DNA from 2 places in the Streptomyces sp. NPDC007095 genome. Region 2 is predicted to be linked to the other one. Evidence: riboswitches for the same ligand, from Rfam matches in the RefSeq annotation. Region 2 holds a riboswitch; the other holds the start of a gene.
The links. Region 2 has a riboswitch for S-adenosylmethionine ahead of thrC (threonine synthase). Riboswitches for the same ligand answer to the same signal wherever they lie in the genome.
Positions count from the first base shown of each region.

Region 1 (7,549 bases), on a different contig from region 2:
CCCTTGCGTCCCGGCGGGCCCGTGGCCGCGCCGACATCGTGAACCTCTTCAACACAACGGCCCGCCTACGCCGTCTGTTCCTGCTGGGCGCCCGGAGTTCGGACGAGGAGGAACTGCGAGCGGCGGCGCAGGGTGAAGCCGATCGACTCGTAGAGCCGGATCGCGCCGGTGTTGGTCGCGGAGGCATGCAGGAAGGGGGTGTCTCCGCGCTGCCTGATACCGGCCGCCATCGCGCGGACGAGTCGCGTGGCCAGCCCCTTGCCGCGGTGGTCCGGGGCGGTGCAGACCGCGCTGATCTCCGTCCAGCCGGGCGGGCGCAGCCTCCCCCAGCCTCCGGCCGGAGGGACCCCCATCTCGCTTCGCTCGCCGGCCAGGGCGACGAGCCGGCCACGGTGCCGGATGCCGAGGTAGGTGCCGAGTTCGACCGTGCGGGGCAGGAAGGGCCCCGGCTCGGTCAGGGCGATCAGGTCCAGGATCTCCGGGACGTCGTCCAGTCCGAGCCGTACCGCTTCGGGGGCGGGCTCGGCGCGCAGCGAGGTGTCGACCAGTTGTACGCCCTGGCCGTGCTGCACCGTCTCCCAGCCCTCGGGCACCGACCTCGCCCCGGTCACATGGGTGACGGTGCCGGGTCCGACGAGCGCGGCGAGGTCGTCCCAGGCGCGCGGGCCGGCCGGGTCGGCGAGGGCGGCGAGGTCGTCCCAGACGCGCGGGCCGACCGGGCCGGCGAGAGCGGCGAGGTCGTCCCAGACGCGCGGGCCGACCGGGCCGGCGAGAGCGGTGAACGGGGAGACGTCCAGGGCGTAGCGGGCGGCGCGGCCGACGCGCTCGGCGAGGTGGGCGTGCGGGCCGGTCAGCGCGGCCCAGGCGGCGTTGTCCAGGATGTGGGGTGCCGCCGGGCTCTGCGGCGGGGTGGGTCGGGCAACGGTGGACATGGTGGAGTCGGACCTCCGGGAAGCGGTCAGGAGTTGTCGAGCGGCAGGCCGGGCGGGTTGATCCGCGAGGTGCTGACGGCCTCGTTGGAGAGGTTCCAGGCGGCGAGCCACTTGGCGTACTGCCCGTCCTTGATCAGGTGGTTGATCGCGTCGGCGACCGGCTTGGCCAGCCCGCTGTCCTTCTTCGCGGTGGCCGCGATCAGCCCCTGGAGGGTCGCGCCCGCGCCGGAGAACTTGCCCGCGTTGCGGGTCGGGTCGGGTGTCTTCGCCGTCTGGGTGACGTGGTACGAGATACCGGGGTTGGGCCCGAAGGAGGCGTCGATCTTCCCGCTGGACAGCGCCAGATAGGTGCTGTTGCTGTCCTGGAAGTACTTGACGTTGAGCTTCTTGCCCTCCTTCGCCAGCTTCGCCTTCCACTCGAGCAGGATCTTCTCCTGGTTGGTTCCCGCGCTCACGGAGACGGTCTTGCCGGCCAGGTTCTCGTAGTCGCCGGCGAAGTTCCAGGTGCTCTTCTTCAGCACCTCGAAGGCGAGGTTGTCCTGCCGGTAGGAGGCGAACTCGTACTTCTTCTTGCGTTCCTCGGTGTCCGTGACGTTGGAGAAGGCGACGTCGACCTTGCCGCTGTCGATGCCGACGAACAGGTTCTCCCAGGTCGAGTTCTTCACCTCCGCCTTCAGTCCGAGGACCGCGGCGACCAGTCGGCCGAGGTCGGGTTCGGCACCGGTGAGGGTCTTCTGGTCCTGGCCGACGTACGCCAGCGGCGGGAACCCGGCGGGCAGCGCGCCGACGCCGACGACCAGCTTGCCGCTCTTGGCGACCGACTTGGGCAGCTCGGCGCTGATGGACTTGACCTCGGACACCTTGAGGTCGGTCTGCCGCGCGGCGCCGTTGGAGAGCGCGCCCACGGTGACGGTGCCGGCGGCCGCGCTGTCGGAGGTGGTGGCCGCCTCGCTCTCGCCCCCGCACGCGGCGAGCCCTGCGGCGAGAGCGGCGACGGCGGTGGAGGCGGTGAGGCCACGGAGGAGTCTGCCGCGGAGGGTGAGGGTGCGCATGGCTGTCCTTGTCCGATGTTCGTGAGTGACGTGGGGTGAGGGAAGGCGTGGTGGATTCAGGCGAGATGGGTGCAGGGGCGGTGGGTGAAGGTGCGGTGAGGGAGGGAAGTTCAGAGGACCTTGCTCAGGAAGTCCCTGGTCCGCTCGTGTGCCGGGTGGTCCAACACCTCAGTGGGTGAGCCCTGTTCGACGACGCGGCCCTCGTCGAGGAAGACGATCCGGTCGGCCACCTCGCGGGCGAAGCCGATCTCGTGGGTCACGATGACGAGCGTGGTGCCGCTGGTGGCCAGGTCCTTGATGACGGCGAGCACCTCACCGACCAGCTCGGGGTCGAGGGCGGAGGTGGGTTCGTCGAAGAGGATGACTCCGGGCCGCAGCGCGAGGGCGCGGGCGATGGCGACCCGCTGCTGCTGGCCGCCCGACAACTGCCGTGGATAGGCGTCGGCCTTGTCGGCAAGACCCACGCGGTCGAGGAGGGTGCGCGCGAGTTCCCGGGCCTCGGGCCGCTTCAGCCGTCGGGTCGCCACCGGCGCGGCCGCCACGTTGTCCAGCACCGTCAGATGCGGGAACAGGTTGAAGTTCTGGAATACGAACCCGATCCGGCCGCGCTGGGCCAGGATCGCCCGCTCGGTCAGCTCCTTGAGCCTCCCCCGGCCTTCGGCCGGGGGGACCCCCATCTCGCTTCGCCCGCCGTGCCGGCGTACGCCGATCAGCTCGCCGTTCAGGCTGACATGGCCGATCTCGGGCTTCTCCAGGTGGTTGATCACCCTGAGGAGGGTGGACTTGCCGGAGCCGGACGGACCGAGGATCACGGTGACCTCTCCGGGCCGTACCGTCAACTCCACTCCGTTCAGTACGCGTTGGGTGCCGTACCACTTGTGCACATCGCGCACCTCGACGGCGGCCGGTCGGATCGCGAGCGTCTCGCCGGTCATATCGCCGCCTCCTTGCGGACCCGGGCCCGCAGGTCACGCAGACCGGCGCGAACCTTCTGCAACGGGGTCGGCGGGAGGGAGCGCAGCGCGCCGCGCGAGTAGTACCGCTCGACGTAGAACTGGACGACGGACACGACGCTCGTGAGGATCAGGTACCAGGCGGTGGCGACCAGCAGCAGCGGCACGATGTCGCCGGGGTAGGTGGAGCCCATGCTCTGCACCGAGCCGAAGAGGTCGAGCAGCGAGACGTAGAAGACCAGCGAGGTGCCCTTGATCAGGCCGATCAGCTGGTTGACGTAGTTCGGTGTGATGGAGCGCAGCGCCTGCGGGAACACGATCTTCCTGAACTGGTAGCCCTTGGGCAGACCGAGTGCGGAGGCCGCCTCGTGCTGGCCCTGGTCGACGGAGAGGATGCCGCCGCGGACCACTTCCGCCGCGTACGCCGCCTCGTTGAGGCTCAGTCCGACGACCGCGACGACCATGTCGGTGGCGAGCCGGGACTCGTCGAAGGTGAGGAAGGCGGGGCCGAAGGGGACACCGAGGCTCAGCGTCTTGTAGAGCGCGCTGAAGTTGTAGAGGAAGAGCAGGACGACGATGAGCGGCACCGAGCGGAACAGCCAGATGTAGACCCAGCTCACCGCGCGCAGCACGGGGCTCCTGGAGAGCCGGGCCAGGGCGAGCAGGATACCGCCGAGCAGGCCCAACACAGCGCTGTAGAGCGTCACTTCGAGGGTGATGAGCAGGCCGTCGAGGATCGTGGGACGCAGGAACCAGTACTGGAACCTGTCCCACTGGAAGAAGGGGTTGGTCGCCAGCCCGTGGACGGTCTGGGCGACCACGACGAGCACGATCGCCGAGGCGATCCAGCGGCCGGGGTGGCGCAGGGGCAGCACGCGCTGTGCCGCGGCCGGGCGGGGCTCCGTCGTGCTCAACGGCACGGCGGAGCCCAGGGATTCACTCATGGAGGGCTCCAACGAATGCGGACACACCGCCGCGGCCCGTACGACGGCGGTGCGCGCGGGGACAGACGGATGTCAGGGGGTACGGAGGGGGAGGCTCACCGACAGCGCACCAACAGGGTGGCGGGCGAGGGATGTTGAGCCGTGCGGACGTTCAACGTCGCGGAAGGCGGAAGCGGTCAGCCCTGACAGAGACAGCGGGCGCCGCGGGAGGTACAACACAGTGCGGTGGCGGGGCAGCCGTGGCGCCGCGAAGCGGTCGTCCCGTCAGCTGCGTACATCGCGTTCACCGTCACCATTCCGCCCCGCTGGGCCTCGAACGCACCGGAGTCGATCCGGTCCGATGCGGCGTAAGTTAGGCATGGCCCCAAACGAATGTCAACGCGCACCGGCCGGAATGACCACGTGGTGAGACCGCGCATATGCCTTCTTGACGGCTCCGCGGACCGGACCGAGACTGACGGGGACGGTCACGATTGTCAGCGCCCGTCGTGCGGGTTTCTCCCGTTCGACGCGGTTATCGGCCCCGGCCCGCTGACAGGCAACCCTTCCACCGCGACGGGGTGCCCCGGGTGACGACCGGGTTCCGCCGGTGCGGCGGGACAAGCGTGGTCTCGCCTCTCGCGAGCCCCGGACACGGGAGCGATGGGAATGGCCAGGAGGAGCACGAACGGTCTGACCAGGCGCCTGCACATCGATCTGCAGCGGGTCTCCAGCGCGTACTAGTCCAGGCGGTCCGTCCAGCGCGTACTGATCCATGCGGTCCGTCCGGTCGGGCACGTCCCACGATCCGGACGGGACCGTACGTCAGCGCAGTCACTCCGTTCCGCCACCGCCGCCCAACGGGCCGTGGGGGCTTCGACGTTCCCTGGAGAGTCATGCCCAAGACAGTCTCGCTCGCCGCGCCTCGCCCCCACCGCATCCGCAGCCGCATCGGCGTCGGCCTGGCCGGCGGTTTCTACCCGGCGCCGCACCGCTATCAGCTGTACCTCACCGAGGGCTGTCCGCGTTCGCTGCGCATCTCGGTCACCCTGGAGCTGCTCGGTCTCCACGACTCGGTCGCCACCACGCTGCTGACGCTTCCCGCCGAGACACCCGACGCGTTCGCCGCACTGCGCGGCGCGTACGAGGCCACCTGGCACCACTACGACGGTCCGCTCACCGCGCCCGCGCTGTGCGACCGTTGGAGCGGACGGATCGTGAGCAACCACACGCCCGACATCCTGCGTGACCTCGCCGGGCTGCCGGTCCGCCAGAACGACGCCCGCCTCCCCCGGCTGAACCCACCGGCCCTCACCGCGGACATCGACGCCCTGCGCGAACTCCTCGACCGGGACGTCACCCCCACCGCCCCGCCGCTCGCGCGCACGACGACACTCCAGTCACTGGACCGGCAACTCGCCCCGCAGACCTACGCGTTGGGCGACGAGCTGACGGCCGCGGACGTCGACCTCTGGGTGGCCCTGACCCGACTCGACCCGACGGAGTCCCTCGCCCCGTACGGTCGGCTCCGGGACTACGTACGTCGGCTCGACGCCCACCCTGCCTTCCACGGCAAGGTGCGCTGAGCGCGTACGCCAAGGTCGCCGGAGCCGGTAGGGCCGCAGGGCCCGGGCCCCGGCGCCGCGTCGGCTCAGGCCTTGGCGCGGGTGAAGACGAGCGTGCCGGTGACGGTCGTCAGGCCGCGGATCATGCCCATCTGGTTCCAGCCCATGTCGAACTGGTCGCGGTCCACGGTGAACTCCGCGGTGAGCGTGACGCTGTCGGCGCTCGCCCCGGTCACGCGGCCGGTGACGGGCTGCGGCCGGCTGATGCCGCGCACGGTCAGCTGCCCGTTGATCTCCACGGTGTCGTCCTGGCCGAGGACGGCGTCGCGGACGGCGAAGGTGATCGTGGGGTGGCGGTCGGCGTCGAAGAGGTCGGCGGAGCGGAGGTGCTTGTCCCGCTTGGCGTTCTTCGTGTCCAGGGACGCGACGTCCAGGGTGATGGTGCCGCGGGCGGTCCCGTCGGGCTGCACCTCGCCCTCTCCGGTGACTCCGGTGAAGGTGCCCTTCACGGTGACCATGCCCCACATCGTCTTGTGCTTGATGGCGACGACGGTACGGGCGGGGTCGAGCTGCCACAGGCCGGTTTGGACGGCGACGGTCATGAGAGTTCTCCAGACGGTTACGGACGGTGCACAGGGGTGCGCGACGCACGGGGCGCGCGGCACACGGGGACTGTGGGGACAACGCGGTCATCCAAATTTGGATGACTCCACGCTAGCCGGTTCTTCAAATTTGGACAACCGGTAGACTGGGACACTATGGCTGACCCTTCCGCCCCCGCTGACCTGCCCGAACACGAGCCGTCGGGTGACAGTGAGCTGCTGCCCGCCCCGCTGCGGGCCTGGATGCGTCTCCTGGCGGCGGCCGGGGCGATCGAGCAGCAGCTGCGCGCCCGCGTCAAGGACACCCTCGACGTCTCGCACGACGAGTTCCTGGTGCTGTGCCTGCTGGCCGACCAGCCCGGGTCCAGCCTGCGGATGACCCAGATCGCGGAACTGCTGGGCCGCCCCAAGACGCGGCTGACCTATCAGGTGGCGTGTCTGCAGCACGCGGGACTGATCACACGGCGGTCGGCGTGCAGCGACCGGCGCGGTATCGAGGTGGTCCTCACGGACAAGGCGCGGCGGCTGCTGCGCGAGTCCACGGGGCCGCTGGCCGACGCCGTCTCGCAGGCCATCGCACAGACGGCCTGCGCGCAGCGGTACGAGGCACTGCACGACTTGCTGCCACCCTCGCCCCGTCCCGGTGCGGACTCCGGGCAGGTCGAGGGTGGCGATGCGGCCCCTGAGGGGCCGAGGAAGTAGCCCCTTCAGGGCCGGGCAGGCCTACGAGTGCGCGGAGTTGGACGCCGGGCGGCACGAACGCCGGGCATCGGGGGGCCAACCGACGGATGCCGGGGGCGGACCGGCGGATGCCTGGGAGGCAGACCGACGGATGCCGGGGGCGGACCGGCGGATGCCTGGGAGGCAGACCGACGGATGCCTGGGAGGCAGACCGACGGATGCCGGGGGCGAAACGGCGGATCAGAACCCGGGGAAGACGCGTCGCAGGTCGTCGAGGGTGAGGGCGTCACCCTTGAGGGTCACCTCGGCCGGGGTGTGGTCGGCGGCATGGCGGCCGGTGACGAGCCGCAGCCACCACTCGGCCGGTGCGCTCAGGACGGCGTCGGGCTCGACGGGCTCGTCGGTGAGCACGACCGAGTCGACCAGGTCGAGCCCGAACGCGCGCCGCGGAGCGGTGGTGTGGACCGCGAGGCGAACCTGCCGTCCACCGAGCGCCTCGACCTTGCCGAGGAAGCCTATGAGCAGTCCGGCCTGGTCGAGGAGCGGCTCGACCGCGGCGGGCGCCAGGACCGCCGTACGGTCGAAGGCCACCTCCACGTCCCAGGTGTGGTGGGTGAACTCACCGAGCCGCAGACCCGCCACCGTCGCGACGTCCACGGGCGCGGGCAGGAAGCCGAGGTCGACCCGGAGTTCGGCACGGGCCCGCGGGTCGAGAGCCTCGTACCCACGCACCAGCGCCTCGTTGGCGGTCACGAAGCTCTCGGCGCGCTCGACCGGGGACATCGCGTCCCAGCGCGCCCACACCGACGTGTTGAAGTCGCCGCCCTTGGGCCCGGTTCCG
Region 1 covers NZ_JBEYFS010000108.1:16,602-24,150, reverse strand. Annotated here, with positions in the region: gene ABZ656_RS31575 (GNAT family N-acetyltransferase) at 66-932, opposite strand; gene ABZ656_RS31570 (ABC transporter substrate-binding protein) at 959-1,984, opposite strand; gene ABZ656_RS31565 (amino acid ABC transporter ATP-binding protein) at 2,095-2,919, opposite strand; gene ABZ656_RS31560 (amino acid ABC transporter permease) at 2,916-3,881, opposite strand; SAM riboswitch class IV at 4,347-4,493, shown strand; gene ABZ656_RS31555 (putative leader peptide) at 4,524-4,604, shown strand; gene ABZ656_RS31550 (glutathione S-transferase C-terminal domain-containing protein) at 4,757-5,446, shown strand; gene ABZ656_RS31545 (YceI family protein) at 5,512-6,027, opposite strand; gene ABZ656_RS31540 (MarR family transcriptional regulator) at 6,184-6,729, shown strand; gene ABZ656_RS31535 (maleylpyruvate isomerase family mycothiol-dependent enzyme) at 6,949-7,549, opposite strand, start outside.
Region 1: it holds a riboswitch for S-adenosylmethionine, as region 2 does, so the genes downstream of both, ABZ656_RS31555 (putative leader peptide) here and thrC (threonine synthase) in region 2, are expected to answer to the same signal.

Region 2 (7,549 bases):
ACCTGGCTCAAGGACGACCTGGTCGGCAAGGGGCTGACCGGACCGGTCGCGCCCGCGAAGCTCAATCGCGCGGACGCCTTCGCGGCGTTCGCGCGCGGCGAGGTCGGGATGCTCAACGGGCACCCCACGCTGATGAAGATGGCCGCCGACAAGGGCGTGAAGTTCGGGATGGTGCCGATGCCCGGCGTCAGCGGGAAGAGCCGGGCCACGATGGGTGTCGCCGACTGGATGATGGCCTTCAAGAAGAACGGCCACCGGGATCAGATCGGTACGTTCCTCGACTACGTCTACAGCGAGAAGAACGTGCTCGCCTTCTCGCACGAGTACGACCTGCTGCCGGTCACGACGTCCGCGTCCGAGGCGATGGCGGCGGACAGCGACGACGCGGACCTCACCCCGTTCCTGGACGAGCTCCCCTCCTCCCAGCTCTATCCGGTCGGCAAGACGTCCTGGGCCGCCGTCAGCGCCGACATCAAGAAGCAGATCGGCAAGGCGGTCTCCCCGGACGGCAGCCCGGCCGGGATCCTCGGCTCGCTCCAGCAGGCGGCGACCACGACGGACTCCGCGGGGTAGCCCCGCTGTCGGTGGCGGGAGCTACGGTGCGGTCATGGACGAACTGAGCGGGAGGGAGCGGGGGATCCTCGCCATGGAGCGCCGTTCCTTCGCGGGACCCGGCGCGAAGGAACGAGCGATACGCGAGCAACTCGGCCTCGCTCCCGTCCGCTACTACCAACTCCTCAACGCACTCCTCGACGACCCCCGCGCCCTCGCGCACGACCCGATCACGGTGAACCGCCTTCGCCGCATCCGGGACAGCCGCCGCGCGGACCGCTGACACCGGCACAGGCCGGGGGTGGCCGTCCGGCGTTCGAGGACTGTGACCCGGTGAGCCGTGGGTGCGCCCGGGGGTGCGCGGATAGGGTCGGAGCATGGGCAGCCACTCGGAAATCCCGGAATCCCCGGACGTCATGGAACCCTTGCCGACCCCCGTGACCCCCGCCGGACGCGACGGCCTCGACGCCATCCTCACCCGGCCCGACCGGGCCGTCATCGCGCTCGACTTCGACGGAACACTCGCCCCCATCGTCGCCGACCCGGAGCAGGCCCGCGCCCACCCCGACGCGGTCCCCGCCCTCGCGGCCCTCGCCCCGAAGGTCGCCTCCGTGGCCGTCGTCACCGGCCGCCCGGCCGGCGTAGCGGTCCGCCACGGCGGCTTCGCGGGCGTCCCGGGCCTCGACCACCTCGTCGTCCTCGGCCACTACGGCGCCGAACGCTGGGACGCCCGCACCGGCACCGTCAACGCCCCCGCCCCGCACCCCGGCGTCGCCGCCGTCCGTGCCGAACTGCCCGGGGTCCTCGACAGGATCGGCGCCTGGCACGGCACCTGGATCGAGGAGAAGGGCCGCGCGGTCGCCGTCCACACCCGCCGCGCCGAGGACCCCCAGGCCGCGTTCGAGGCACTGCGCGAACCCCTCACCGACCTCGCCACCCGCCATGGCCTGATCGTCGAACCCGGTCGGATGGTCCTCGAACTCCGTCCCCCGGGCACGGACAAGGGCGTCGCCCTCCTGGAGTACGTCCGTGAGGTCCGCGCCGAAGCCGTCATGTACGCCGGCGACGACCTGGGGGACCTCCCCGCCTTCGCCGCCGTCGACAAACTCCGCTCGGACGGCGTCCCGGGCCTGCTGGTGTGCAGCGGCAGTACGGAAGTCACCGAACTGGCCGAACGCGCGGACCTCGTCGTCGACGGCCCGGCGGGAGTCGTACGCCTGCTGAGGGGACTGGCGGCGCACTGCAGCGCCCCGTAAGGGGCGCGGGGCCGTGACATGTGCGGCTCCGCCGCGTGGGCGCGACCAGCCACAGCGCACCCGCAGCCGACAGACTCCCGACTCAGCCCTCCAACTCCCGCAACTGCTCAAGAAACCACTGCGCCGGAGGCAACGCCGTCCCGGCGGCAGCCAACCGCTTCGTACGTTCCGCCCGCTCGCCCGGCGGCATGGTCAGCGCCGCGTCCAGCGCCCGCGCGGTGCCGACCACGTCGTACGGATTCACCACCACCGCGTCCTCGCCCAGTTCCTCGTACGCCCCCGCCTCCCGTGAGAGCACCAGCACGCATCCCTCGTCGGAGACGACCGGCACCTCCTTGGCGACGAGGTTCATGCCGTCGCGGATGGGGTTGACGAGGGCGACGTCGGCGAGCCGGTACGCGGCCAGGGAGCGGGCGAAGTCGTCCTTGACATGGAGGACGACCGGGGTCCATCCCGGTGTGCCGTAGCGGGCGTTGATCTCGGTCGCCACGCGCTGCACCTCGGCCGTGTATTCCCGGTAGACGGCCAGGTCCTGGCGGGAGGGGTAGGCGAAGGCCACGTGGACGACGCGCTCGCGCCACTCCGGGTGGTCCTCCAGCAGCTGCCGGTACGCCAGCAGGCCCCGCACGATGTTCTTCGACAGCTCGGTCCGGTCGACCCGCACGATCGTCCTGCGGCCCTCGCCGATCTCTTCGCGCAGCGCGGCCATGCGGTCCGCGACGTCCGCCTCGTGCGAGCGCCTGCGCAGGAAGTCCGCGTCCGCGCCGAGCCCGTGCACACCGATCCGGGTGTCGCCGAGCCCGCCGACGAGCGCGTCGCAGCAGGCGGTGAACGCGTCCGCCCAGCGCTGGGTGAGGAAGCCGAGCCGGTCCGCGCCGAGCATGCCGCGCAGCACCTGTTCGGCGATGTCGTCGGGCAGCATCCGGAAGTAGTCGACCGGCGCCCAGGGGGTGTGCGAGAAGTGGCCGATCCGCAGGTCGGGGCGGAGCTCGCGCAGCATCCCGGGGACGAGGGTCAGGTGGTAGTCCTGGACGTTCACCACCGCGCCCTGCGCCGCCTCCGCGGCCAGAGCTTCGGCGAAAGCGCGGTTGTACGCCTCGTACGACGCCCACTGGCGCCGGAACTCCGCGTCGAAGACCGGCTCCAGCGGGGTCTGGTACAGCATGTGGTGGACGAACCACAGCACGGAGTTCGCGATGCCGTTGTACGCGTCCGCGTGCACGTCGGCGTCGATGTCCAGCATCCGTACGCCGTCCTCGGCGACCCCGCGCCGGACCGCCTCGCGGTCGCCGTCGCCGAGCGCCGAGCACACCCACAGGGCCCCCGCGTCCGGCCCGATCGCGGAGAGGCCCGAGACCAGCCCGCCGCCACCGCGCCTGGCGCGCAGCGAGCCGTCCTCCTGGACCTCGTAGGTGACCGGGCCGCGGTTGGATGCGACGAGGATGTTGTGGGCGCCTTGCGTTGAAGCCATGCCTCGAAACTTAGCCCCGCGTGGAAACGCTCAAACGTTCCCGTTGGCCATATGAGGGGTCGTATGTGATCTTCCGGCCGGTGGGGGCTGAGCGCGCAGTTCCCGCGCCCCTCGCAGGGGCGCTGCTACGCCGCCCTTCGTTTCTGGTACTCGGAGATTTCGACCATCGGCGGACGTTCCTCCGTGTCCACCGAGTACGTCCGCGGCTCGAAACCGTCCCTGCTCCGTTCGAACTGGGTGAGGGCCGGGCGGATCAGGTGGCCGCGGGCCAGCCGGAGCTGGGCCGTGCGGTAGATCGCGGCGGACATCCGGCCCAGCGCCTGCCCGTCCTGGTGGCGGTGCTTGCGCACGCCCACGTCGACCTGGGCGAGCGCGTCCAGGCCCACCAGGTGCAGGGCGTCGACCAGCATGCCCAGCTCGATCCCGTACCCGACGGGGAAGGGGAGCTGTTCGAGCAGCGAACGGCGGGCCGCGTACTCCCCGCCGAGCGGCTGCACGAAGCCGGCCAGCTGCGGCCAGTGCATGTTGAGGAGGGGGCGGGCCATGAGTTCGGTGACCCGGCCGCCCTGCCCCGCCGCACCGCCGAGCGGACGGTCGTACATCGCCTTGACGAGGTCCACACCGGGCTCGGTGAGCAGCGGCCCCACGATCCCGGAGACGAAGTCCGAGGAGAACTCCTTCAGATCCGCGTCGATGAAACAGATGATGTCCCCGCTCGTCACGAGGAGGGAACGCCACAGCACCTCGCCCTTGCCGGGCACGGTCGGGATGCGCGGCAGGATCTCGTCCCGGTGCACCACGCGCGCGCCCGCCGCGGCGGCCACCTCCGAGGTGCGGTCGGTCGAACCCGAGTCGATGACGACGATCTCGTCGACGAGGGGGACCTGCTGCATCAGGTCGTGGCGGATGATGGCGACGATCTCGCCGACCGTCTCCTCCTCGTTCAGCGCCGGCAGGACGACGCTCACCGAGGAGCCCGTGGCCCGTTTGGCGGACATGAGTCTGTGGAGCGGGCGATCGGTCACGGACCAGGAGCGATTGCTCAGCCAGCGCTCAGTTTCCTTCAGCACAGTCTGCGGCTCCTCACTGTCTGATCACCCGGTGTCTCACGGTGTGATCCATCTCGCGGTTCGGACGACTATCTCAACTGTCCTGGCCTTCGGTTACAGTCTTGAACAACGCGGATGACCATCGCATGTCGTAGATCATTTGCGGACCACCGCACCACCCGCACGACACAACCGAATACCGCTCATCCAGAGGGGCAGAGGGATACGGCCCGATGAAGCCCCGGCAACCCTCCAGCTGGTTCCTGTCACATTGATGTGGCGAGGCTCCCGGCTAGGGAAGGTGCCAAATCCGTCTCACGGCGAAGTGCGTCGTGAGGAAGATGAGGAGAAAGGGCCTCGCCTCCATGGCTGCGCAGACTGTTGCAAGCACCACGAACCCTGTCGCGGGCGACACCACCACCGTAGTCGGTGTGGATCTCGGACCCGCCGCCGCGCTTTCCTGCCGCGAGTGCGGGCACCGCGTGCCGCTCGGCCCGGTCTTCGCCTGCGAGGAGTGTTTCGGCCCGCTGGAGATCGCGTACGACTTCTCGGCCTACGAAACCGAAGAGCTCCGGGCGCGCATCGAAGCGGGCCCCGCGAACATCTGGCGCTACGCGCCGCTGCTGCCCGTCCCGGCCGACGTCGCCGACAAGCCGAACATCAACCCCGGCTGGACCAAGCTCGTCAAGGCCGACAACCTCGCCCGCGAGCTGGGTGTCGAGGCCGGCAAGCTCTTCGTCAAGGACGACTCCGGCAACCCGACGCACTCCTTCAAGGACCGCGTCGTGGCGCAGGCCATCGAGGCGGCGCGTGCCTTCAACTTCACCACTCTCTCCTGCTCCTCCACCGGCAACCTCGCCGGCGCCGTGGGTGCCGCCGCCGCCCGCGCCGGCTTCCGCTCCTGCGTGTTCATCCCGCACGACCTGGAGCAGGGCAAGGTCGTCATGGCCGCGATCTACGGCGGCGAGCTCGTCGGCATCGAGGGCAACTACGACGACGTGAACCGCTTCTGCTCCGAGCTGATCGGCGACCCGGCCGGCGAGGGCTGGGGCTTCGTCAACGTCAACCTGCGGCCGTACTACGCGGAGGGTTCCAAGACCCTGGCGTACGAGATCTGCGAGCAGCTGGGGTGGAAGCTCCCCGACCAGCTCGTGGTGCCCATCGCCTCCGGCTCCCAGCTCACGAAGATCGACAAGGGTCTTCAGGAGCTGATCAAGCTCGGGCTGGTCGAGGACAAGCCGTACAAGATCTTCGGCGCCCAGGCCGAGGGCTGCTCGCCGGTGTCCGTCGCCTACAAGGCCGGCCACGACGTCGTACGGCCCCAGAAGCCGAACACCATCGCCAAGTCGCTGGCGATCGGCAACCCGGCGGACGGGCCGTACGTGCTGGACATCGCGCGGCGCACGGGCGGGGCCGTGGAGGACGTGAACGACGAGCAGGTCGTGGACGCGATCAAGCTGCTCGCTCGCACGGAGGGCATCTTCGCGGAGACCGCCGGCGGTGTGACGGTGGGCGTGACGAAGAAGCTGATCGAGAACGGGCTGCTGGACCCGACGCTGACCACCGTCGTTCTGAACACCGGTGATGGTCTGAAGACGCTGGATGCGGTGGCCGGTACCGGGCTCACCGCGACGATTCGCCCCAGCCTCGAGTCCTTCCGGGAAGCCGGGCTCGCGTAAGCGTCGTTGTTCGTCTGCGGGCCGGCGGGGGCTGGTCGCGCCCATGTGGCGGAGCAGCGTATTCAGCAACGCCCCGCGCCCCTGAAAGCCCTTACCCGACCGGAGGTCACAAGAATGAGCGTTTCCGTCCGCATCCCCACCATCCTGCGCACCTACACCGGTGGTCAGGCCGAGGTGACGGCCGAGGGTGGGACCCTCGGCGAGGTCATCGCCGATCTGGAGAAGAACCACGCCGGCATCTCCGCCCGCGTTCTCGACGACCAGGGCAAGCTGCGCCGGTTCGTCAACGTCTACGTGAACGATGACGACGTCCGCTTCGAGCAGGGGCTGGAGACGGCGACGCCGGACGGCGCGGGCGTCTCGATCATTCCTGCCGTCGCCGGTGGCTGACCACCTCGAAGGCCGTTACCCAGGGTGAGATTGTTACCCTTGGTAATGCCAATTACCGAGAGTTCATCGAATTGCCCCCTCCGTGAGAGAAGCGGAGGGGGCAATTCTGTATGGTTGAGCGCGGTACAGTTGGGGAAGCCGCTCCACTTTGCATGCCGGGTGCATATGAGTTCGCGCCCGAAGTCCGGCAAGAAGTAGCCAAAGTGTCCCGCACTTTTGAGCCTTATACGGCATTTATGGGGCCCGACTTGCCCTGAATCTTCGCAAATTCTCCCCATATTCCCGATCGGTCATGCCCGGAATTCTCGTCCGATTGACCTGTTGCAGACGGCAGTTGGACAGATACATTCAGCCGCGGTCGACGCGTTCCGGCGCACACCCCCAACCGTTGGGGGGTGAGGTCTGACCCGGGTCCGCGAAGTGCGGTCCTGTGCAAGGGCCAGTAATAGGGGAGTTAGGCATGGCTCAGGGCACCGTCAAGTGGTTCAACGCGGAGAAGGGGTACGGCTTCATCGCGGTCGACGGTGGTGCGGATGTATTCGTCCACTACAGCGCGATTCAGATGGACGGCTACCGCACCCTGGAAGAGGGGCAGCGGGTCGATTTCGAGATCTCGCAGGGCCAGAAAGGGCCGCAGGCGGACATGGTCCGGCTCGCGACCGGCTGAAGCACGCGCCGACTGACTGTTCGACGTGACGAAGGGCTCGTATCCCATGGGGTGCGAGCCCTTCGGTCTGTCTGTCCGTAGATGTGACTGTCTGTCCGCCGGCGTGGCTGTCCGTCCGTCGCCGCGGGCCCGCTCGCGCACCGGCGCGACGCGCGGGTTGCGCGCCCCTTCTCACCTGCGGATCAAGGGAAGTCGCTTGCACTCGGCAGGGGCGAGTGCTAATCATTGGCGTTAGCACTCTGAAGGTGAGAGTGATAACGAAGGACCGGGTCGGTGAGGCCCGCAGGCCAGGTGGTGCAAGGAACCACGGGGCAGGCAGGCCGTCCGTCGCGGGCGCCAGCGCGGTCCGGAGCAATCCACCCCAGTCCGGGAGGACCACTTCACATGGCCAAGATCATCGCGTTCGACGAGGAGGCACGGCGCGGTCTCGAGCGCGGGATGAACCAGCTCGCCGACGCCGTCAAGGTCACCCTTGGCCCCAAGGG
Region 2 covers NZ_JBEYFS010000042.1:4,103-11,651, forward strand. Annotated here, with positions in the region: gene ABZ656_RS16740 (extracellular solute-binding protein) at 1-573, shown strand, start outside; gene ABZ656_RS16745 (DUF3263 domain-containing protein) at 608-835, shown strand; gene otsB (trehalose-phosphatase) at 930-1,808, shown strand; gene ABZ656_RS16755 (trehalose-6-phosphate synthase) at 1,891-3,279, opposite strand; gene ABZ656_RS16760 (glucosyl-3-phosphoglycerate synthase) at 3,405-4,349, opposite strand; SAM riboswitch class I at 4,529-4,676, shown strand; gene thrC (threonine synthase) at 4,694-6,007, shown strand; gene ABZ656_RS16770 (MoaD/ThiS family protein) at 6,122-6,397, shown strand; gene ABZ656_RS16775 (cold-shock protein) at 6,858-7,064, shown strand; gene groL (chaperonin GroEL) at 7,449-7,549, shown strand, end outside.